3 regions of the Virgibacillus ainsalahensis genome follow, and region 1 is predicted to be linked to each of the others. Evidence: riboswitches for the same ligand, from Rfam matches in the RefSeq annotation. Region 1 holds a riboswitch; each other region holds the start of a gene.
What was found. Region 1 has a riboswitch for S-adenosylmethionine ahead of metK (methionine adenosyltransferase). Riboswitches for the same ligand answer to the same signal wherever they lie in the genome.

Region 1 (8,227 bases):
AAAAGTAGTTGATACTTTGCGTGACGTCTTACCAGAAATGGACTTTCATCACGTAATTCAATTGGAACTTCAAAAACCTTTGCAAGAGACCCCGGATTGGCATCCATCATGAATATTCGATCACTCATAGCGATGGCTTCTCCAATATCATGGGTTACCAGGATTGTTGTTTTTTTATAGGATTTTAATAAGTGGGATACAAGATCTTCTAATTTTAGTTTTGTCTGATAGTCAAGTGCTGAAAAAGGTTCATCCAGCAATAATATTTTCGGGTCATTAACCAATGTGCGCACAAGTGCAACCCTTTGACGCATCCCACCGGACAGTGAGCTCGGATAGGATTCAGTCACGTCTGCTAAACCAACTTCACGTAGTAAATCCAATGCAATTTCTTTCGTTTCTGTTGTGTTCGTGTCAGAAATGGTAGGTCCTAATAAAACATTATCAATAATTGTTTTCCAAGGAAATAAATAATCCTGTTGCAACATATATCCAATCGCCAGTTCGGACTCTGAAATTGGCTTCTGCTCAAGGAGTACATCACCGGAGGTTTGTTCCATGATTCCTGCGATGATGGAAAGTATTGTAGATTTCCCACAGCCGCTGGGACCGAGAAGTGCAATGAACTCGCCTTCTTTTATGGAGAGTGATATATTATTTAATGCTTTGGTGTAGCCATTTTTTGAAAAATAATGATGGGAGACTTTATCTAATGTTAGAAATGACAAATGAATCCCTCCTTAGTTGCTGATAACTTCTTCAGCAAATTCCGTATTTACAAGTTCTTCATATGGAACATCTGCCGGAAGTTCTCCGGATTCTTCCATAATATTTTTAAGGTTTTGCCATTCTTCTTTATTCAAAATCGGATCTGTTGCAAATGATCCCTGACTTTTATAACGGTCAATGGAAGCGGCGAGCATATCTAAATCTGTATCATCGAAATATGGCTGTATCGCTTCTGCTATGTCCTCGGCGTTGTTTTCCTTTACCCATTGCTGCGCTTTATAAATAGCCCTGGTGAACTTGCTCACGGCCTCTTCATTTTCATCCATATAGCTTTGCTTCGTCATAAATACGGTATAAGGTACTGTACCGGATTCTTCACCAAAAGAGGCAACAATATGACCATTTCCTTCTTTTTCAAAAACGCTTGCTGTTGGTTCGAATAATTGAACATAGTCATAGTCGCCAGATGCAAAGGCTCCCGGAATATTAGCAAAATCAATGTTTTGACTTAATTCTAAATCACCATGTGGGTCAATATCATGCTTTTTCAATACAAATTCACCAACCATCTGTGGCATACCACCTACACGCTGCCCTAAAAAAGAGCTATCTCTAAGGTTTTCCCATGCGAAGTCAGGCTGAGGTTCTTTTGCTACAAGAAATGTACCATCTGTTTGAGTTAATTGTGCAAAATTAATCGCATAGTCTTTGGAATCCTGTGCATACACATAGATGGAAGTCTCTGACCCAACCAGCGCAATATCAGCACCGTCAGACAATAAAGCAGTCATTGTCGTGTCGCCGCCCCATGTTGTTTGCAAATCAACATCCAATCCTTCTTCTTCAAAGAATCCCTTTTCCAGTGCTACATACTGCGGGGCATAAAAAAGGGAGCGAGTCACTTCAGCTAGACTGATTGAGGTTTTACTATCGGTATTACATGCAGAAAGAAAAAGGAGTATCAGACAGGAAAATACAGTAAATACTTTTATTTTTTTCATATCATTCCACCCTTTCATTTAAATAGTGATATGTCATCCCAGTTTATGCTTATTTAAAAAAATGTGTGAATGCCCAGTGTGGGCTTTTGGTAACTTTTTATATTTGCTTAGCTGCAAAAAAAGCCGACCTCCACAATGGGAGGTCGGCTTCGTTCTTCGATATAAATTAATTCCTTTTGGGATGAGGAATATATAATTGGTTATGCTTTATAAACAGGTCCTGCCTGCTTTATTTCATTACTAGCTTTAGAGAACTTCTTAAAATTCTCATGAAACTTCATTGCCAATGATTTTGCTGCAGAGTCATAAGCATTTTTGTCTTTCCACGTGTTTTTTGGAACTAATACTTCATCAGGGACACCTGGGACATAGGTTGGTATTTCCAACCCAAAAATTTCATCTTGCGTTGTTTCAGCTGAATTTAGTTCTCCTTCTAATGCGGAATGAATCATTGCTCGTGTATACGATAGTTTCATACGCTTACCTACACCATATGAACCACCAGTCCAGCCGGTGTTTACCAAAAAGACATTGGAATTATGTTGATCAATCTTCTCTCCGAGCATTTCTGCATAAGCGGATGGTGCCAATGGCAGAAACGGTGATCCGAAGCAGGCTGAGAAAGTTGCCTGAGGCTCTGTGATACCACGTTCAGTACCAGCAAGTTTGCTCGTATATCCACTCAGAAAATGATACATTGCTTGTTCTTTTGTCAATTTGCTTATTGGTGGCAGTGTTCCTGACGCATCCGCTGTAAGAAAAATGATTGTGTTTGGGTGCCCAGCGACACTAGGTGAAAGAATATTATCGATATTTTCTAAGGGATATGCTGCTCGTGTATTTTCCGTTAAAGATGTGTTATCATAATCCGGCATCCTCGTTTGTTCATCAAGAACAACATTCTCCAAGACAGAGCCAAACCGGATGGCATTAAAAATCTGTGGTTCTTTTTCTTGGGAAAGGCTTATGCATTTCGCATAGCATCCACCCTCAATATTAAAGACACCATTTGGACTCCATCCATGTTCATCATCACCAATCAACCGGCGGTATGGATCAGCGGATAATGTTGTTTTACCTGTACCGGATAATCCGAAGAATAAAGCAACATCACCTTCTTGACCGACATTAGCAGAACAGTGCATGGATAAAATATCCTGCCGGGGAAGTAGATAGTTCATGATAGAAAAAATGGATTTCTTTATTTCTCCGGCGTATTCCGTTCCTCCGATTAACACAACCCTCTTTTTGAAGGAAATTATAATAAATGTTTCTGAATTTGTACCATCTTCAGCAGGATCCGCTTTAAAATTTGGCGCAGAGATGACAGTGAATTCAGATTGATGGGATTTGAGTTCCTCCTCTGTCGGTGTAATAAATAATTGACGGGAGAATAGATTATGCCATGCAAATTCATTGATGACTTGAATAGGCAGGCGGTATTTTTCATCTGCACCGGCGAATCCCTTAAATTGATACAACTCATCTTTAGTTTTTAAATAGGTAATCATTTTTTCATACAGCTTGTTAAATGAATCTTCATCAATTTCCTGGTTAACAGTACCCCAATCAATATATTCATTACAAACATCATCTCTCACAATGAATTTATCCTTTGGTGAACGCCCTGTATAGGCTCCTGTTGTGGAAACAACTGCACCCGTTGCCGTCAGTACCCCTTCATCATGGGAAAGAATCTTCTCAACTAATTGAGGCACGGATAAATTAGCTTGCAGATTATGGTGGGAATAAATATCCTTTAAACATGGTCTTTCTACCATTTTCATATGAATACCTGCCTTTTTAATAAATTTTAATTTAATTATACTCATTTATGATAGACATGAAATTGTTGAATCTGATTATTAGTATAACACATTAAAATGAATAGTCCATACTAATAAAAAGATTTATTGATAAAATTTTATGTATTCACTAATATAATGTTAAATTAGTTGACACAGAGCGCGTGTTTCGGTAAGCTGAATTTCGAACGGATACTCTCTTATTCAGAGTTGGTGGAGGGACAGCCCCGATGAAGCCCAGCAACCATCACATCATGTGAAAAGGTGCTTACCTGTTGCAAGGATATCTCCTTGAACAATAAGAGTGAAAGGCCATGAACTCCTTTCCTCATGACTGCAGGAAGGGCTTTTTTACTTTAATAAGGATTTTAAGTATAAGAAACCCTAGGCTGTCGCCAATGATTGACGACAAGTCAAGTATTACTTTGGATAATATCGAAATAAAAATGGAAATAGAGTACCGTAATTAACTATCAGGGGAGGATTTAGCCATATGGCTGCCAATCGTCGTTTATTTACATCAGAATCAGTAACAGAAGGACATCCGGATAAAATCTCTGACCAAATATCAGATGCTATTTTGGATGAACTTTTAAAAAAGGATCCATTTGCACGTGTAGCTTGTGAAACAACTGTAACTACAGGGCTAGTATTGGTTTCTGGAGAAATTTCTACAAATACATATGTGGATATCCCGGCAATTGTCCGTCAAACCATTAAAGAAATTGGGTACACTCGTGCGAAATTCGGCTTTGACGCACAAACATGTGCTGTATTAACAGCAATCGATGAACAATCTGCTGATATCGCCGGCGGAGTGGATACAGCATTGGAAGCGCGCCAAGGAAAAATGACAGATGAGGAAATTGATGCTATCGGAGCAGGGGATCAGGGATTAATGTTCGGTTTCGCCTGTGATGAAACGGAAGAATTAATGCCGCTTCCTATTTCCTTAGCACATAAATTAGCGAAACGGCTATCTGAGGTACGTAAGGAAAAGATTCTCGACTATCTGCGTCCAGATGGGAAGACCCAAGTCACTGTGGAATATGATGAGAATGATCAACCGGTCAAAGTGGATACTATTGTTATTTCCACCCAGCATCATCAGGATGTGACAACAGAACAAATTGAAAAAGACATTATTGAACATGTGATTAGACCAGTTGTTCCTGATGAGCTGTTGGATGGTACTACAAAATACTTCATTAACCCGACAGGCCGTTTTGTGATTGGAGGTCCTCAAGGCGATGCAGGATTAACCGGACGTAAAATTATTGTTGATACTTATGGTGGTTATGCTCGTCACGGTGGGGGTGCATTCAGTGGGAAAGATTCTACGAAAGTGGATCGTTCTGCTGCGTATGCTGCACGCTATGTGGCTAAAAATATTGTCGCGGCAGGACTGGCAAAAACATGTGAAGTGCAGCTTGCCTATGCAATCGGGGTTGCAGAACCGGTGTCCATTGCGGTCAATACATTTGGTACAGGAATTGTAAGCGAGGAAGAATTAGTAGGAGCAATTCGTAAATTATTTGATTTGCGTCCTGCAGGAATTATCCGCATGCTTGATCTCCAAAAACCAATTTTTAGAAAAACGGCTGCGTATGGTCATTTTGGAAGAACGGATGTTTCACTCCCATGGGAGAAGACGGACAAGGTGGATGAATTAAAAGCCCTTATTGAAAATAAATAAAATAAAAACGGACAATGCAGCACTCCGCATGTATTGTCCGTTTTGTATTATAAATCCGTGTTTTTTTTATAATACTCTCCTTTTTCCACATAAGAACTTCTTACCCGTTCCATTTCTGCAAAATCTTCTTCCGTCAATTCACGGACGACCTTTGCCGGCCTGCCCATGACCATTGTATTTGCTGGGATTTTTTTACCTGGTGGCACAAGGCTTCCTGCCCCCACAAAGGCATTCTCCCCGATTTCAGCGCCATCCAGTATAAGGGATCCCATCCCTATGAGCGCATTTTTTCGTATAACCGCAGAGTGTAAGGTCACCTGATGACCGATTGTCACATCATCTTCAATTAATAATGTACGATCAGGACTTTGGTGAAGCATGGAAAGATCCTGAATATTCACCCGTTTGCCGATGCGGGTTGGTGCTACATCCCCTCGGATGATTGTTTTAAACCACACGCTTGATTTTTCACCAATGGATACGTCACCGATTACCAGGGCATCTTTTGCGATAAATACTGATTCATGGATAGAAGGTTCTGTATTTTTATAAGCATGCATATTTGATTCCTCCTGCAAAGTATGATGATATAGGTATAGTATAACAAAAAAGATGAAAACTTTCGTAATATAGATGGAGGTGTTGAATTGACAAGCAGTATACCAACTTCGGCATTCACCTTAATGCTAACAGTATATCGGAAAGTTTTTCCTGAGGTCGAGAAAGAATTATCCTACTGGAAAAGCCGTGCTGAACAAATACCAAATGAGGAATTACGGTCGCAAGCACTTGCAAGTATCGAGGCAAAACGGTTTCATTGTCAGGGTGGTGGTGTTTATGCATTACTTGCAGGAGATAAGTGGAGGGAAGCAATCCAGTTTATAACAGCTTATCAGACAATCAGTGACTACCTGGATAACTTGTGTGATCGCAGTACATCGATGGACCCAAAAGATTTTAAGCTTCTGCATCAAGCGATGAGAGATGCATTGACACCAGATAATAACCTGAAAAATTATTATGAGTTACGAGAAGATCAGAATGATGGAAGATATTTAACCGAGCTTGTCCAGACTTGCCACAAGACAATAAGAAATCTGGATTGCTATAATGTCTTGAAAGCATACTTACGAAATCTGGAAGGGCTGTATAGTGATTTACAAATACATAAACATGTCACTGTTGATCAGCGAATCCCACGATTAACGATGTGGCATGAACAGCACAAAGAACAAGCACCTAACCTAAGCTGGTATGAATTTTCTGCTGCTTGCGGGTCGACACTTGGTATTTATTGTCTCGTATCTTATGCGTTAGGTGGAAAGATGACGGAAAAACTGGCCGAAAAATTTTATAAAGGCTATTTTCCATTTATGCAGGGGTTACATATATTATTGGATTACTATATTGATCAGTATGAAGATCTGGAGGAGACGGATTTAAACTTCTGCAACTATTACGCAGATCAGAAAGAGTTAAAAGAACGTTTCATCTATTTTATAGAACAAACGAAGAAGTGTGTACAGGCATTACCTGACCAGAGGTTTCATCAAATGGTTCAGATGGGACTTGTTGGTTTATATCTGGGTGATCCAAAAGTGAAAGAACTGGCAGGTGCAACCGATATGAAAAAAGCGCTGTTAAAAGCGAGCGGACCAACTTCGATTTTTTTTCATTGGAACTCGAAAACATATTATAAGTTGATTGAAATCCGGAAACAAAAGGCTTAAAAAAACCTCGTTCCATAAATTTCAATCATTATTTCTTTTGGATTGCTAATATAAACGGCGGGTCATTTCTTTGGTTAATAAACCCATACTGTAATACATTATATTTCTTCTGTTCGAGATGCAGTACATGTTTTAACAGGGCATCTTTCTCCTGTTTACCGCCCTCATGCCCATAATATACGACGAGTACAATCAAACCTTCTTTTTTAAGGTGACTCAAGATTGTGTCGATGGCGATGATTGTTGATTCGCCCTTAGTGACAACAGACTTATCACTCCTCGGTAAATATCCGAGATTGAATATTGCGCCCCCGATTGTGTTAATTTTATCTTTTGGTAAATATTCTGCAAGATTCTCGTGACTATCATGAGTTAGCGACACATTCGTACGATTATGATCGATTAATATCTGTTTCGTGGTTGTAATGGCCTGTCGCTGAATATCAAAAGCGAATACATGCCCATTGTTACCGACAAGGTCGCTTAAGAATAAAGTGTCGTTTCCATTTCCACAGGTCGCATCAATTACAGTTTCTCCTTTTTGAATCGTTTCTTCTAATAGGTAATGCGCATAGTTTAGGATTCCTTTAAGCATCGTGCATCCACATTCTTTCATTTAGTATTTTTTATACATACTTATTTTATCACAACATTCATTAATCAAAAAAGGTTGGATATTTTTATAAAGCTGTACCTTATTGCAACCTCCCTTGTTCTAGTGTACTATATAACTATCACACTAGAACAAGGGAGGTTATTGTTATGAATCCTGCTTTTAAATCGTTATACAGGAAAGAATGGAAAATAATGAGAGGCATTTTTATCGGTCCATTTGTTGTCACAATTCTTATCATATCTATCAGTAATTTAACGAATGTCCAAGACATCATAAATTTACTTTTAAGCATTATGGCTTTTGGATTTGTTATTTTACCATTAGCGGTATTATTCAGTCTGAATACAGAGGCAATTCAATTGGAATTATTTCTCCATAACCCTCAATCTATCCATCAACTACTTTTCGTGAAATTTTTGAATGGGGTCATTTTTGCTTTCAGTTATTTATTTATCTTATCGTTCTTTGTTATAGGCATAAATATGGTCTGGGAAGTTTATTCGATCAATTGGTTTCTGCTTTTCATTCTACTGTTGTTTACAAGTACGCAGATGATAATGATTTCTATCTTTCCAACAATTGTAATTCTTTTATTCTGGACATTACATCAACTGTGGCGCACCCATCTGCGAGGATTAAGTATTATTGCA
Region 2 (8,227 bases), 1.8 Mb from region 1:
AAGTAAGAACTCCCTGTGGCAAAGGACGCCACTGTGAGTTCTTACTTAAGCTTGTCGGGGGTGACCAAGGCGCTTGCGCTTTTGTTCTAAATTCTCAATTTCTTTGATTAGAAATTTTAACTTTTCAATGGCTTCTTCATTTTGTTTTTTATTTGTTGATATCAACGTAATTATCTCATCTATTCTTTCCTTGTAATTAGTCGGTTTAATTGGAAAGGTGGTGGCCATTTTAACAGCTTTTTTTTCGTTAATACAATATGCTTCATTTTTAGCGAATAAAACTTGGTTAAGACAAGCAATAGCTCGATAGCCATGTCCCATCATATAAGAAAGGTCATCTTTATTTATATTGGCTTCCATAAACATGAGTGAGAAGGAAGCTTCAAATGAAAAAAATTGAATGATTGCTTCTTTCATTTTTGGAGGATATTGCTCGGATCTTTCTTTAAGGTGCTCGAAATTTGTATCAAAGGCAGATATTACTTTAGATATTGCTAACTCTCCCATATACATGGCATTACTAAACCCATGAGGATGTCCTGTTTGATAATGCATAGAAATGAGCCCTTTATGACAATCTTCAATGACTTTTTCTACACGATGAATATCACGAAGAATTAAATCAACATGGTAACCGTCTATAACAAGCCATCCTCCTGCATTTATCCAATCTCCCCATTCACCGAGCTCTGTAATTAAATTCCTTTGTTCCTTGTCATCATTGAGTTCATAAGCCAAAGGATTTAAGCGTTTTGGATCAAACCCTTGTGAAGTATCATAATAAATACCAATATCTATATCGGAATCATGCGTATATGTTCCACGTGCTCTGGAACCACCTAATACAACACCTGTAACTCCTGTAACCTCTTGAATTTTATCATTAATCTTATCGATCACTTTGTCTGCAGTCATTTAACATACCTCCTATACTATTGTAATTTTTTGATATATAGATCTAAAGATATTAAGAAAAGCTTTATTTGTTCTGTTGCATCGAAAGAATCTTCATGATGAAGTTGGGAAGCATTAACCAATAATCCATCTACAAAGGAAATGATATAACTGGCAATGGTATTCTCGAATTCAGAATGAATGTGATCCGTACTTTGATGAATCATTAATTTGATTCCTTGTTTTAATTTGATATATCTATTGCTGTAAAAATCAGGGGTGTCTACAACATAAAAATATTCTGATCGTGCGCGAACTAGAGATTGACTGGATAATTGGGGAACAATATATTCTTCAAGCCATGTATTTAAGTGCTCTATTAATAATCCATTATGGTTACTTTGAATAGATGGCTCATGATGATCAACCTCATCTAGTACAGCTAAAAATATATCTTCTACATTTTTAAAATAAGAATAGATTGTAGCCCGGGAAACGTTGGCTGCCTGAATGATATCTTTCATGCTGACGTTGTGATATCCCTTCGTTTCAAATACATTTTTAGAAGCCTGTACGATCATTTTCTTCTTTTCAGCTTTATAAGATTCACTTACCTTTGGCATATGATATCACCGGTCCTCAAATTGAACAAATGTGTTTAATTTATGATTTGATAATACTATACACTTATGTTTAGTTTCAAGCTTATGTACAAAATATGCATTTTATGAAGAAAACACTTTTGTTTTTGTATATGGCCAGATAGAAAAAACTGCACCCCAATTGTTATTAATATCTAACAATTGGGGTGCAGTTCGTTAGGTTCAGTTATCTTCTTTGTTCTTTGCTAATTTTATCCGATCTTTAATCCCTGGTGGTTGTTCCAGCCAATTGTGTTTAATCATAATATCAGCTCCACTTTTGGCTAATCGGGAAACTTCCAAGGATAACCGTTCATAATTAACCATTAAGTCACTCCGTTGACTGGTAGCCGCAGCAGTGGCATAATTCCCTATTCCAGCGGACGTGATAAGTGTCATATGAAACATCACTAACTTGTCGGAAAATGCTTGAGTTGTTGAGTTACTTACACCTACATCAGGTAATTGTGGAGATTCAATATCATCTTTCATGAGTGTATCAACAAGAACCTTTATATGTTTCTGAGAGATCTCTTTTCCCCTTAGCATAAAATCTTGTACTTCTTTAGATGGTGATGTTTGAGCAAAAGATAAGCACAATTTCACACCTACCGAGTTTGTTGCTACATTTTGATACAAATGGGAAATTTCAATGGCACTTAATGGTCGTTTATCACTGAAAGGATTTAAGCCACTCAAATATTTTTTACTATCTACGTAATCCGTTTCTTTAGGAACTTCAATATAAGGATGTCTAGTATTTATTCCTTTTGAAAGGGCAACTTCGCTTGAACGGTTAAAAAGTGTAGCTGTTTCCGTTAAACCCTGTGTAAAGTAATCTCGTATATCTTCTCTGGCACTCATAGAGACAGCACCACTGTACGTTAGCATTCCTACTTTCGCCATATGGTTCACATAGGTTAAACAAAACATGTCAGAAAAGAGCCATGGAGCATTCATATTTACATCTTGTTCGGTAAATCCGTTTGGAACGGCATAATTTTCAATTTGAAAAATACCGTGTAACTGTTGCAGATGATTGGAAGAAATATCATAAGCATACTGTACAACAGGTTTTATATCTGGGTCTTCAATATATTTCAACATAAAACTTAAGATACATTTCGACATACTATCATTCATATATCCAGTCCAAAGCGTACCAATCTCAGCGGATGTTAGATTTATTTTCTTTTCACTCATTACGAACCTCCAGTAGTTAAGTATACATCCGTTATTATGTACAAGGTTGATTTATTTTATTAGAAAAATTTATACAATATAAGCAAATCAACTTTAAAGGGAAAAGCAGAAGGGATCAACCAATAGAAGGGTTATCAGATAAAAATATTTTAGGATAGTACCAAAAATGCAAGGGTTCATCAAAAAGTCAACTACAGAAATGGATTGCAGGCTGCAAATTTCACCAAAGATTCACCTTCCATTTTCAGTCTAGGAAAGTGGAAGAAAATATGGTTGATTTGATGTAGGCGTCAAATATCCCCATGTATAGTCATGAGGAATATTAACTAAGCCGGTTGAACATTGCGTGATTACTGGTAAAATAATTTTTAGAAATAAAAAATATCAAGGCAAAGGAGGGACGTACACAGAATCATTTTTCCTGTGTGCAAGGAAATGAAGAAAATCGTATATGCCATCGTATTATTTAGTTTTATTTTATTGGCTGGATGTAGTGAAAGTGACGGAACCTCATCGGAATCGGAAGTAAGCTCCGCTGACGGGGAAGAGGTAACTGAACAAGATACTGAAGAGGAATCGGAAATTGAACCGGAACCAGTGGATTCTTTGGGATATGACCAATTTGAAATTGAATCCGACGATACCATCGCCTGGATGAATGCAGGGCCAGGTGAATATGGTGGAGAGAATTTCAATGAAGAAGCAGTAAAAGCTGAGATCGATCAGTGGCCGGAGGGACTGGAACCGGAAGAATATTTCCACGGTATTGTTGGACTGACTGCAGGTGACTACCGTGAATATCAGGGGACCCTCGACACGGTGGATGTTGAATTTGAAAAAATCACAGCTGCGCCTGACGGGGAACCAGGAGATGAAGAAGCAGCATACATACCGGATATGAATGTACAAATTCTTCTGGACGCTAGTGGAAGTATGGCGGGACAGGTGGATGGCGGGGTGAAAATGGATCTGGCCAAAGACGCCATTGCCGACTTTGCAGGAAACCTCCCCGAACATGCTAATGTATCACTGCGTGTATACGGTCATGCTGGAACCAACCAGCTGGACGGGAAAGAAAAATCCTGTTCTACTACTGAAGAAGTGTATTCTCTAGGGGAATACAAAGAGGAAAATTTCACCGAGGCATTGCAGGCGTTTTCTCCGACCGGCTATACACCGCTTGGGCTGGCTATGGAAGAAGCAGCGGCAGACTTGGAAAACCTTAAAGGTGATGATGTTCAGAATGTCGTTTACGTAGTGAGTGACGGAAAGGAAACCTGCGGAGGTGATCCAGTCGCCGAGGCAGAGGCGATGCAGTCCTCTGATATTGGCGCCATTGTCAATATCATTGGTTTTGACATTGAGGAAGCTGAACGGGAGGCTCTGGAAGCAATCGCTGCAGCAGGACCTTCGAGGAAGAACGGAGTGCTCTTATCGATGAATGGTATGACTGGGTCAGTGAAAATGTTTCGACCAACTATGAACAGGTCAGTGAATATGTAGACCTCTCCAATGAATACTCCACGGAGGCGGTCGATTTGAACAATGAGGAAGAAAGCAGGCAGAAGGACCTGACACGGTATATGGAAGAGATTATGGAAGACGTGGATGCGATAGAAATCCGAAGCCTCCTTTCCGACCGTGCTTTGAACATGCGTCAGCATATCCGGAGTGAATTTCTCGACATGCGCCAGGAAGCTCGCGAAAAAGGCCTGGATATCAGACAGGAGGTACGGGAGCGAGGACTGGATGAGAGACAGGAATTAAGAAATATGGATTAGGGAGATGCAGAAAAAAAGGGACTTGGCCTTTCAATTCAATGCCAAGTCCCTCTTTCTATGTGATTAATTTTTATTAACAGATGCATCATAGATGGATTCAACTGCTTCTTTTAACGTTGCATTGAATTCTTCATCAGACTGATTGACATTCAGGTTTGCGCTTAACGCTCTTGAGAAGCTGGCGATTAATCCATCATTTTCTTTTAATTTTTCATTTGCTTCTTCCAGGGAATAACCGCCTGAAAGTGCAACAACTCGTACAACACGTGGATGATCGATTAATTCTTTATACGCATTTGGAGTTGTTGGGATTGATAATTTCAGCATGACATTCTGGTCTGCATTTAAATTATTCAAATGCTTCAATATCTCATCTTTTAATATTTCTTCGGATTGTTCTTTGTCTTTACTATGGATATCTACTTCCGGCTCTATAATTGGTACAAGCCCGGCTTCAATAATTTGGTTTCCTATCTCAAATTGCTGGTCAACGACTTCTTTAATTCCCCCAGTATTTGCTTCTTTAATGACTGAGCGCATTTTTGTACCAAAAATATGGCGTTCGTTCGCGCGGTTTAGTGTTTCCTTCAAGTTATCAATTGGTTTCATTTTCTGTACGCCGTTGGAGATGTCAGCCAATCCTTTGTCGACTTTTAAAAATGGTACAACACCTTTTTCTTCAGCCAGATAGTCACCAGTGTATTTGCCTTCGATTTCACGATCCATTGTTTGCTCAAATAAAATGGCTCCAAGAATATGCTCAGGATCAAAAGCAGGTGAGGTAATGATTCGTGTACGCATTGCATGTACAAGATCGAACATTTCCGTTTCATTTGAATAATCATTTTCAGAAACACCGTAACTCGCTAATGCTTTTGGAGTACTACCGCCACTTTGGTCCAGTGCTGCGATAAATCCTTTTCCGTTCTTGATTTTTTCTAATTGATTTTCCTGCATTTACTCCACTCCTTTTCAGTCGTCAGATTTTTTTCTACAAGGCAGAAGAAACTCCCACATTCTCATTGTATCACTTTACGGATGGTTGGGCTAAAAATGAGGAAGTCTAAAACCAGTTTATCCATAAGATGCCCCCCATGTCCTTTAGACAGAAGGGGAAAGGGAAATTACTTCCATATTTCTTTTGCTGTGTCGACAATATATTTTAATTTTGCCCACTGTTCATCTTCTGTTAATTTATTCCCGTGGTGAGTCGATGCAAAGCCACATTGTGGACTGATGCATAGCTGTTCAAGCGGCACATATTTAGATGCTTCTTCAATACGAGACTGAATGACTGCTTTATCCTCCAGTTCACCGGACTTGGATGTATACACACCAAGAACTACACGTGGTCCGCCGTCTGGGATATGTTTCAACGGTTCAAAGCTTCCAGAACGATCATCATCGTATTCCAGGAAGAACCCGTCCACTTTTTCTTTGGCAAAGAAGGTAGGTGCGATTTTTGCGTAGCTGCCCTCAAACGCCCATGCAGACTGATAGTTTCCACGGCATAGATGTGTTGTAATCGTTAAATCTTCCGGCTGTCCTTCCAATACTCCATTTAACACGCGTATCGCTAAATCAATACGTTCCTCACGTGATAATTCGGTGTCTGCAAAAGGGATGTCCGGTGCAGAGAGACCTGCAATATATACATCATCAAGCTGAAGATAACGGCAACCTGCATCATAGAAAGCTTTGATAGCATCACGATACGCCTGGACAACGTCTCCTGCAAAGTCTTCAATGTCGGGATAGATTTCAAAATTTGGAATACCTGCATTAAAGAGCTGGTTCGGACTTGGAATGGTTTGTTTTGCAATGGCACGATCACCAACGATTTCTTTAAAATCCTTGAACTGTTGAATATGTGGATGGTTCTCATTAAAGGATACTTTTCCGCTAATACGAACATCATATTTTTCTGTTTCCACACCAACGAAATTAAATCCGTGCTCCGGTACATATCCTTCCACACCACTTAGTTCCTCTAGGAAGTCTGTGTGCCAGAAACGGCGACGGAATTCTCCGTCTGTCACGGCACTCAAACCAACTTCAATCTGCTTATCAACAATTTTTTTAATTTCTTCTGTTTCAATTTGGTACAGTTCTTCTGTTGAAATGACTCCTGTCTCTCTGTCTTTACGTGCCTGGTGGATGCGTTCCGGTCGTAATAGACTTCCTACATGATCTGCTCGAAATGGTGCTTTTACTGTTGTCTTTGTCATTTAATCTCCCTCTTTCCCAAAAATATTTGTGAAGATAATCGAAAGCGTTTCTGCAATTAAAAAATCCCCTTCTTTATAAGAAGAGGCTTGTGGTTACGAAATGTTCGCTCTTCTTATCTTCAAGTAAATTCTGCTGGAATTGGCACAGTACTTATAATTAGTCCGCTGCCGAGGCTTCAAAGGGCCAGTCCCTCCACCTCTCTGGATAAGAATGTGTTACTTATTTAATTATTAATGTTAAAGATACAGATATTTAAACAGTATGTCAATACGAAAATTGAAAAAATTAAATAAAATCTTAGTTGATTTAGAAGCAATTGCATTATAATGGTGCTTCGATTTTACCCGGGATGTCCATATTTGCAGCTGTTTCCATTTTATCTTTTGGAAAAATAAACGCCCATGGGACACTTGTTTTTGCGGGAATCTCTAATCTTGGAATTGTAAATACATTGCTGGCAATTGTTTGGTTATGCTGGTTAAAGGTCAGGGTTTTATTTTCAAATTTAATCGTTTCATCGGTCCCATTTTGGACAAGGACACTGATTAATAGATCCCCAAGATAATTGGTCGCGTTCCATAGAGGGATGTAAGTAACTTCATCTGTTACCTGTCTCTTTGTTTCTTCAAAAACTTTTATAATCTTTTCTCTATCCTTGTCAGGAAGCGCCTGCTCCCACTTTTCTTCAAACTGGAGTTCCTGCATCGTTAACACCTCATTATTCGGTCATATTCGGGGCGAATTTCAGACTATATAGACAGTTTATATTTTTTATGACAAAACAACAAACGATAAGAATACAGACTTTGCTAACAAACCTACTCTCATTGGATGGCATAGCAGCGTTCTAATATTCAATGACAAATGTAACTATTCAAAGGACATGAAAATTATCATACTTAAAACATAATAAAAGAAAGGATGTAAAATATGACGATTGCTTCTATGCGAAATGTTGTAAAACGATACGGGTCAAATGTTGTGCTGGACTATATAGACCTGAATATACAAGAAGGGGAAATTATTGGTTTGCTTGGTCCAAACGGGGCAGGCAAAACGACATTAATTCAGACATTGATTGGAATGACGCCTTTTGAGCGCGGAGAGGTTAGTATATTCGGTCAATCCAAAAATCCCTTCTCCAATCAGAATAAAGGAAAAATAGGGCTTGTTACTCAAGAGATCACAATATTTGAAGAGTTGACGGCAAAGGAAAACTTACAATTCTTTGCAGGTGTCTATGGTCTAAAAGGAGAAGATAAGAAGATTCGAGTGGAAGAAGCATTGCGATTTGTCGGTTTGGGAGATAAATCCAAACAGACACCGGCCAAATTTTCCGGTGGTATGAAGCGAAGATTAAATATTGCGTGTGCATTGACACACAGGCCAACGTTTTTAATTATGGATGAACCAACTGTCGGTATTGATCCACAATCAAGAAATTATATTTTAGAAGCGGTGAGAAAGTTAAGGGAGAAT
Region 3 (8,227 bases), 1.3 Mb from region 1:
TCAGAGCTTTCCACTGCTTCCTGTGAATCGCGCTCAGACATTGGCACCTCTGAAACCGGCCAAAAAATGAGTGCCAGTATCATAACGACGAAAAGGACGTTTATGATCAGCAAACCGTAAAATAAATTTTTCCATTTGTTTTTCTGCTGGCGACGTTCTTTTCTTGCCATCATTACCTCATCCTTCATCGTTTGTAATATAATCCAATACTCTTTGTGCTATCCGCTGATAGCCAAAATCATTCGGGTGAAAATGATCCTCTGCGAATAACTCAACGTCCGTATCATCAAACAGGTCGACGGTAGGGATGAAGGTTACTGTCTCTTCTTCTGCTGCAATCTTTTTACTCGTATTATTCCAGTCCTCAACGATGATGCCCAGTTCTTCAATTTCCTGGAAATATTGTTGGAAAGGATTGTAAAAACCAATCAGATAAATTTCTGATTTTGGGTTGATGTCCTGTATGGTTGTGATGATTTCTTTCAGTCTTTCTTCAAATTGCCTTCGCCCCTGGTCAAAATCCTCCAATTTCAGGTTCGTAAAGTTCTCTTTTACTATTTTCATAATGTCATTTGCACCGATTGTTATTAATGTGATATCCGCCTGCGCAAGAGATGAGGAAATTCCCGGATCATTCAGGCGTTCCAGCAGCTGGACGGACCGATTCCCGCGTTTACCAAAATTATCAATCGTAACAATTTGATTATTTTCATTGATTGCGCGGTCTAATATGCCGACATATCCACCTTCTTCATTATATGCACCTACACCTTGTGTGAGTGAATCACCGATAGCGACTATACGTGACTCCCGTTTGGAAAGAAAATTGATTGCATTTTGTAATCCTTCCATGACAATTTGGGAAAACTGTCGGTGTGTAGGTCCTTCTTCCGTTGTTACATGCTCATCTTCAGGTTCCTCCTGTTCGGGTTCTGGATTTTCTTCTTCCTTTTCCTCAGATACTTCAACGTCTTCTTCCTGTGGGATTGTCACATCATCAAAGTTGGCTGTGGGACGATTCATCCAAAAAAAGATTCCCCCCAAAAGAATAAAAACCATAATTGCAATAAAAAAGTGCTTTCTCCTCAACTGTATCACATCCATGTTGTGATATTATATAGTTCCCTATTATAAGTATAAGGGGCTAATTTTTCTATATGTTACTTTCATTTTACAGATTAAAAAATCGCCTTGCAAAAAGGCGATTTATAGATTGATGTGACATATATATTTTTTCCAATATATAAGGATTTTAAACGTTAAGATATTGTTACAACTTATATTCATGTTGAAATATAACTTCCAAGGCGCTGGATGGTCAAGTGCCTACGGGATTGATCATCCAGCGACAGGAAGTGATAATTCATTGGCTTTTGTTAAACTTGGGCACCTACGCGGGAAGCTTGATTCGCTCGTAAACGAATCGCCTGATCATAAGGGTTTTTGCCTGTTACGATCGATATGCCTGCTTTATCAGCATTTTCCTGTGATTTCTGATCGACATCAGAAGCGTTTTCGGCCCATAGGATCTTTCCTTGTTTATTGGCAACTTCTTCGATAATGGATGCAGAAACTTGTTGATCTTTTACCCAAATGGCATCTGCTTCATCCGGAGCATTCGATACTTCATCAATGGCAATTACTTCAAATCCAATTTTTTCCAATTTCTCACTGGCTTGATCGGCTGAAACTGTTGCAATCACCTTCTTGCGTATACCACCATTACTGCGGTCAAATGGGGAAGATAGCAACCATTTAACTACATCTTCTTCTGTTGGTTCATACAACCCCGGCTCACCTGTAGCAGCTGTGATTGCCTGATCCAAATCAGCAAGAACATCCTGTGGTGATTCGATTCCAACGGACAACCGAACCAATTCTTCCGTTACTCCACTTTGTTTAAGGTCCTCGACACCTAATTGCTGATGTGTTGTTGATGCAGGGTGAATAATTAATGACTTGGCATCCCCAACATTGGCAACATGGGACCAGAGTTTAACACCATCGATTAATTTTCTGCCTGCATCACGTCCGCCTTTAATTCCAAAAGTGATTATAGATCCATACCCGCCTGCTAGATATTTTTTTGCAAGGTTGTGGGACGGATGTTCCTCAAGACCAGGGAAATTAATCCATTCAACTGCTGGATGCTTTTGCAGGTATGCAGCGACTTCCTGAGCATTTTTGTTGTGGCGTTCCATTCTCAAGTGCAGTGTTTCTAGTCCCTGCAATAATAAAAATGCATTGTGAGGACTTAATGCCGCACCAATATCACGCAACAGCTGTACACGGAACTTTGTGGCAAAAGCCGCAGCTCCCAGGTCAGCATAACGAAGCCCATTGTAGCTGTCATCCGGTTCGGTAAATCCAGGGAATTTTTCGTTATTCCAATTGAAACGGCCGCCGTCGACCATCACACCACCAATTGTCGTGCCGTGACCACCAATCCATTTTGTTGCAGAATGGACAACAATATCAGCACCCCATGCAAGTGGTTTTGTCATATATGGTGTGGCAAACGTATTATCAATGATTAATGGAATGTTATTGTCGTGTGCAATTTCGGCTACTTTCTCTACATCGAAGACATTAAGACTTGGGTTTGTGATAATTTCGCCAAATATAGCTTTTGTTTTATTCGTAATGGCAGCCTGTATTGCTTCATGATCCGTACCATCTACCAATTTCACATCGATTCCGTAGCGCGGCAATGTATTTACGAAAAGATTGTATGTACCACCATATAAATTACTGTCGGCGATGATTTCATCTCCTGCAGAAGCCAGGTTTAATATGGAAAGGGTAATCGCAGCCATCCCGGATGAGGTTGCTACTGCGCCTACACCGTCCTCAAGCTGAGCGATTCGCTGTTCAAAAGCATCAACGGTTGGGTTCATGATACGGGAGTAAATATTTCCCGGTTCTGCCAGACCGAACAGATTTTGTGCATGCTCTGTATCACGAAAAACGTATGAAGTTGTTTGATAGATTGGTACTGCCCGTGAACCTGTAGTAGGGTCTGGTTCCTGACCTCCGTGAAGTAGTACTGTTTCCGGGTTGTGAAAATGAAAGTTAGTCATGAATGATTCCTCCTTGGATTTTGGATGGTTTGGTATCGTACTGGAACGTTGGAAAAGGAATGAAAAAGCCCTCTTCCTAAGAAGAGGGCGTATATTCGAACCGGTCCTCCTCTTATCTTCCAGATCATGTGACCTGTAGGATGGGGCACCTTTAAAGCAATTTCATCTTGCATTAAGGTTGCCGGGCTTCGCAGGGCCTATTCCCTCTGCCACTCAGGATAAGAGATTTAATTTTTCTGAATTACTCAACATTATAGGCTGAAGCCTGACAGCCTGTCAACTATTTTGCCAAAATAAATATTTTTCGAACAGTTGTTTTATGTATTTCTTTTTCCTGCTCCGGCGTTTTTTTGTTTTGAAACAGGCCGTTTATATGAAGATGCCATATAAATAATTAATGCGGCCCAGATAAATAAAAACGCGATTAGATGTGCTTGCGTGAATGGTTCATTATATAGAAATACACCTAGAAACAACATAATTGTTGGGGCAATGTACTGCAGAAAACCGATCATAGCGAGCGGGATTTGTTTAGCCCCACTTGCAAACAGCAATAATGGAACTGCAGTAACCACTCCTCCACCCATTAAAAGGAGATTTGTTGCGGAAAGAGGAGTCGCCATAGAGAATGCATTTTCGGATAGTGTAAAGACGTAAATCAGGGCGATTGGTGTAACAATCAATGTTTCAATGGTTAAACCGAACATAGCACTGAGATCGACCATCTTTTTCAATAAACCATAAAAAGCGAAGGAAAATGCCAGAACGAAAGACACCCATGGGAATACACCGAAACTCACGGTTAAATAAAGTACACCGACAGCTGCTAGAATAAATGAGAGAAACTGCCTTCCTGTATACTTCTCTTTTAATACGATAATTCCCAACAGAATGCTGACAAGTGGGTTGATATAATAGCCCAAACTTGCCTGGACGACATAATCACTGTTGACCGCCCAGATGAATGTCAGCCAGTTCAGGCTGATAAAAATAGAGGCGAGGCTAATGCCAAGCAATTGTTTCTTTTTCTTCCAGATTCGTTTACATTCCATGATGAAGGCGGGAAATTTCCCTGAAATTAAAACAATTGCCAGCATAAAAGCAAACGACCATATAATTCGCTGTGCCAGTATTTCTCCGGCAGAAACATTGTCGACCATTTTCCAATAGATTGGAAGAAACCCCCATAAGAGATATGCCCCTGCCGCATATGTAATTCCGATTTTTTCCTGGTTGTTTTTCATTCTTCTTTCCCCCATTAATGAAGTAAACCAATTTTAGAAGGTATTACCGGATTAAGCAATCTACCTGCTCAATCCGAAAAGGCTCCGCGGGCTAGCCTAAGGTCCGTAGATCTATCCCAACCGCTGCCTGTAATAGCACGCTTTAAAAGGCTGTTTTCTAATAGATTATTTTTTTTGATACAAAAACGATAAAATGCGACATAATTTGAACTGAAGGTTGATGTTTTTAACTCTAACGGAAATCAACCCAGTGATATTGTACGTCGCAACATCGTATTTTATATCAATTGCGAAGTTTGAAAAGGAGCATATTATGCGATAAGAGCATGGAAAAATGAGCTGTGAGGAATGAACGCTTTCAAACGATAGTATTATAGGTTAATATAGTAGTTAGAATGTTTTAAAAACAATTGACGGAGGTTTATTTCATGTCAAAAAAACAAAAAAACTTTGAAACGACAGTTATACACGAAGGATATGATTCAAAAGATATGCTCGGAAGCCTGGCTGAACCATTATTCCAAACATCAACCTATACATTTGATACAGCAGAACAAGGGGAAAGACGCTTTGCCGGTGAAGAGGAAGGATATGTCTACTCCCGAATCGGAAACCCGACAGTAACAATACTAGAAGAGCGGATTGCGGCACTTGAAAAAGGAGAGCGTGGTCTTGCATTTGCTTCCGGGATGGCTGCGGTGTCTGCTGTGCTTGTTGCCCTGACAAAGGCAAATGATCATATCGTATGCTCGTCCGGATTATATGGCTGCACATTCGGGTTACTGACGATGATGAAGGAAAAATACAATATTGATCATGATTTCTCAGAAATGGCTTCAAAGGAGGAAGTCCGGTCACACATCAAGCCGGAAACGGTTTGTATTTATGTGGAAACACCAATTAACCCGACAATGAAGCTGATTGATCTTGAGATGGTAGCAGAAGTCGCAAAGGAGTATGATATACCGGTAGTCGTTGATAACACATTTTCCTCTCCTTATTTGCAGCGGCCGCTCGAGCTTGGCTGTGATATCATTATTCATAGTGCAACCAAATATATTGGCGGCCACGGGGATGTTGTTGCAGGGCTTGTCGTTGGGAAAAGGGATTTCCTGGATTCAGTGGCGATGACAACACAAAAAGACATGGGTGGAATTATGTCGCCATTTGATGCTTGGCTTCTGCTCAGAGGTCTGAAAACATTACCGATTCGTCTTGACCGCCATTGTGATAATGCAGAAAAGGTCTTTGAAAAACTCCGAAATCATCCAAACGTGGATAATGTGTACTATCCAGGTGATGAAACCCATGCGGATTACCATATAAAAGAAAAGCAGATGAAGCGGGGGGGCGGTCTCATTTCTTTTGAAATCAAAGGTACAAAAGCGGATGCGCAAAAAATGCTAAACAAGCTTTCCTTCTTAAAGCTTGCCGTGAGTCTTGGAGATGCAGAGACATTGATTCAGCACCCGGCAACAATGACACACGCCGTTGTACCTGAAGGATCACGAAAATCGATGGGGATTACGGATCAGCTGATTCGCTTGTCTGTCGGATTGGAATCATGGGAGGATATCTGGGAAGATTTGGAGCAGGCATTAGATCACTTATAAGATGGAATTACACTTACACGTCAGTCCAGGGCTTTTGGGTTAGACGTGTTTTCTTTTGAGAGTTGGGCTGCATTCATGCAATTCACCTTCATTTATTAAGCAATTTACTATATATTTTCTTGGCATATGTTGCAAACTTGGAGTTTTTGTGCAATTTTCTTTTCTTGATAAACACTTCATATTCCTGTGTTTTCTTTTTAAGTTTAGCTTCATTCTTCTCACCGGTTACACTTGTTAATAAATCATCAAATGTAATGTTCTCTTTATTGCGATCTGTTTCTTCAGAAATATACCCTGCATTTTTGAGGATTCTGTAAGACATATTCAATTCTTTAGACAGTCCGGGGAAATCTTCTTTCAAATCAAGCCGTTCCCCTTTGCCGGGCAGATTATTGAAGTCACCATTCTTAATAGATTCTTTTATTTTTTCTTCTACAAATATATACATGAAGAACTTCCTTTCTTATTGACTGTTTTCTAAAATTTTGGGCTGTGATTACGCTTCCCATCGAAAAGAGTGAGTAGCTTTTGACACAAAAGATATAAAAGACGAAGTAACTGCTCTGTTGATTTCCGCTGCGGACCGTTGCTTTTTAGCGGGCACGGCTTCAGCCTCGGGCCAACACGATGTTGGTCACATAGGCGTTGCCCCAAATCTTTACGGTGGGACGAGTAACCGCAGTCCCAGGAGGGGGCGTTCTTAGCCTATGTTCTTTAATTCACCGCTGCGGGGTCTTCAGCTCGTGCTGTTCCCGCTGGAGTCAACGGTGCTCCGCTCCAATCAACCATCTTAAAAGTGCATGACTATGTATGTTATATAATCAGGCAATATAAGTCTTTTGATGAAGTTGCAAATCATCTAACCAGCGAAGGAAATACACGAAGACTCCAGCGGGAGAAGAGGCATCGGTGAGACCCCGCAGTGCGATAGCAATCTTTTCTGCGAGGAGTGTCGCATCTCTGAATAATCTTGCAACACGACGAGCACGAGGAGGCTCACCAGCCGCCCGCGGAAAGCGTAGTGTATTTCCGCAGCGAGTAATCGCACCAACCATAATTTCAAGTTACGTCGTCTTTTATATCAACTGTGTGAGGGATAAGGATAACAAAATTTGTAAAAAGAGTCTTCTTAATTAAAAGGTAATTGGTTAGTTTCTTTTCATCATTATAACATGATTATAATCATAAGGAATCGGTGTAAATAAAAAGCGAACAGCGCTATCCATCAACGCAGTTCGCTTTCAATCTAATTATTATGGTAATCATCAGGATCAACTACCCGTAATGGCCGCATCATATCATAATCTTCATGCTCCAGGATGTGGCAATGCCAGACATAGTCCCCGGAGTAGGGTTCAAACTTGGCAATGACACGGGTAATCTGTGCAGAAGGTGATGATATGGTATCCTTCCATCCACGCTCGTTCTTAGCCGGAGCTACAGGCGGACCTGTAAATTTAATACTGCCATCTTTTTCATATAGTTCCAGGTCAAATGGCTGGCGATCCAATACTTGAAATTGAATCAGATGGATATGCATCGGGTGGCTGAATCCGGTTATATTTATGAATGACCATATTTCCGTTGCACCCAATCGCGGGGTTTCCGTGACGGGATCCATCCATTTTTGGTTATCCAGTAATAATAGGGGCCGGCCATATTCGTCAGACGAGCCAACGAGTTTCAAATTTCGGATGGTTTCAATCTTGTTTTGTTTTAAAGAAGGGATGTGGGACAGGTTTTTTGGAATAATACTTTGATCTTTTCCTGAAATAGGTTGATTGACATTAAATTTCATCACTTCATCTGTATTATCTTCTGGATCAGCATCAGGCCCGAGGTCGTTTTTCAAAATAATTGATTGTCCGCTATGTTTGGAGAAGTCAAGGATGACATCCATCCGTTCCGCGGGGGCAACAGTCAGTACGTCCTCTTTCACTGTCTTTTGCAGGAACCCTCCGTCAGATCCGATTTGATAAAATGCCTGCCCGGAATCGAGAGATAATTGATAGCTGCGTGTATTTGATGCATTTACAATCCGAAATCGATATTTACGGGGTTCTACATCAAAATACGGCCATATTTTACCGTTGACGAGGATCGTGTCACCAAGGTATGCAGGTACAATGGAGGGATCTGGCAGATTACCCTCAGCATCATCCGGCTGTCTCGGATAAAAGAGCGAACCATCTTTGTTGAATGATCTGTCTAGAATGACGAGCGGAATTTCGTATTTTCCTTTTGGCAGGGGCACCGCTTTTTCCTGTGCGCCCCGGATGATATACGTTCC

Region 2: another riboswitch for S-adenosylmethionine. It lies ahead of ACZ427_RS16070 (5-methyltetrahydropteroyltriglutamate--homocysteine S-methyltransferase); the one in region 1 lies ahead of metK (methionine adenosyltransferase).
Region 3: another riboswitch for S-adenosylmethionine. It lies ahead of ACZ427_RS19045 (O-acetylhomoserine aminocarboxypropyltransferase/cysteine synthase family protein); the one in region 1 lies ahead of metK (methionine adenosyltransferase).

What each region holds. Positions count from the first base shown of each region.
Region 1 is NZ_AP043943.1:1,252,467-1,260,693, forward strand. Features, by position in the region: gene ACZ427_RS05890 (ABC transporter ATP-binding protein) at 1-728, opposite strand, end outside; gene ACZ427_RS05895 (ABC transporter substrate-binding protein) at 741-1,730, opposite strand; gene pckA (phosphoenolpyruvate carboxykinase (ATP)) at 1,931-3,517, opposite strand; SAM riboswitch class I at 3,733-3,840, shown strand; gene metK (methionine adenosyltransferase) at 4,029-5,231, shown strand; gene ACZ427_RS05910 (gamma carbonic anhydrase) at 5,279-5,791, opposite strand; gene ACZ427_RS05915 (tetraprenyl-beta-curcumene synthase family protein) at 5,879-6,961, shown strand; gene mnmM (tRNA 5-(aminomethyl)-2-thiouridylate-methyltransferase MnmM) at 6,990-7,556, opposite strand; gene ACZ427_RS05925 (hypothetical protein) at 7,724-8,227, shown strand, end outside.
Region 2 is NZ_AP043943.1:3,266,556-3,274,782, reverse strand. Features, by position in the region: gene ACZ427_RS16100 (nucleotidyltransferase domain-containing protein) at 46-915, opposite strand; gene ACZ427_RS16095 (TetR/AcrR family transcriptional regulator) at 933-1,517, opposite strand; gene ACZ427_RS16090 (DUF3231 family protein) at 1,719-2,738, opposite strand; gene ACZ427_RS16085 (VWA domain-containing protein) at 3,174-4,241, shown strand; gene ACZ427_RS16080 (hypothetical protein) at 4,277-4,519, shown strand; gene ACZ427_RS16075 (fructose bisphosphate aldolase) at 4,583-5,476, opposite strand; gene ACZ427_RS16070 (5-methyltetrahydropteroyltriglutamate--homocysteine S-methyltransferase) at 5,644-6,747, opposite strand; SAM riboswitch class I at 6,858-6,959, opposite strand; gene ACZ427_RS16065 (SLAP domain-containing protein) at 7,070-7,453, opposite strand; gene ACZ427_RS16060 (ABC transporter ATP-binding protein) at 7,679-8,227, shown strand, end outside.
Region 3 is NZ_AP043943.1:3,845,244-3,853,470, forward strand. Features, by position in the region: gene ACZ427_RS19035 (YpmS family protein) at 1-173, opposite strand, end outside; gene ACZ427_RS19040 (SGNH/GDSL hydrolase family protein) at 178-1,023, opposite strand; gene ACZ427_RS19045 (O-acetylhomoserine aminocarboxypropyltransferase/cysteine synthase family protein) at 1,377-3,080, opposite strand; SAM riboswitch class I at 3,190-3,305, opposite strand; gene rarD (EamA family transporter RarD) at 3,398-4,324, opposite strand; gene megL (methionine gamma-lyase) at 4,753-5,937, shown strand; gene ACZ427_RS19060 (DnaJ family domain-containing protein) at 6,026-6,385, opposite strand; gene ACZ427_RS19065 (multicopper oxidase family protein) at 7,184-8,227, opposite strand, start outside.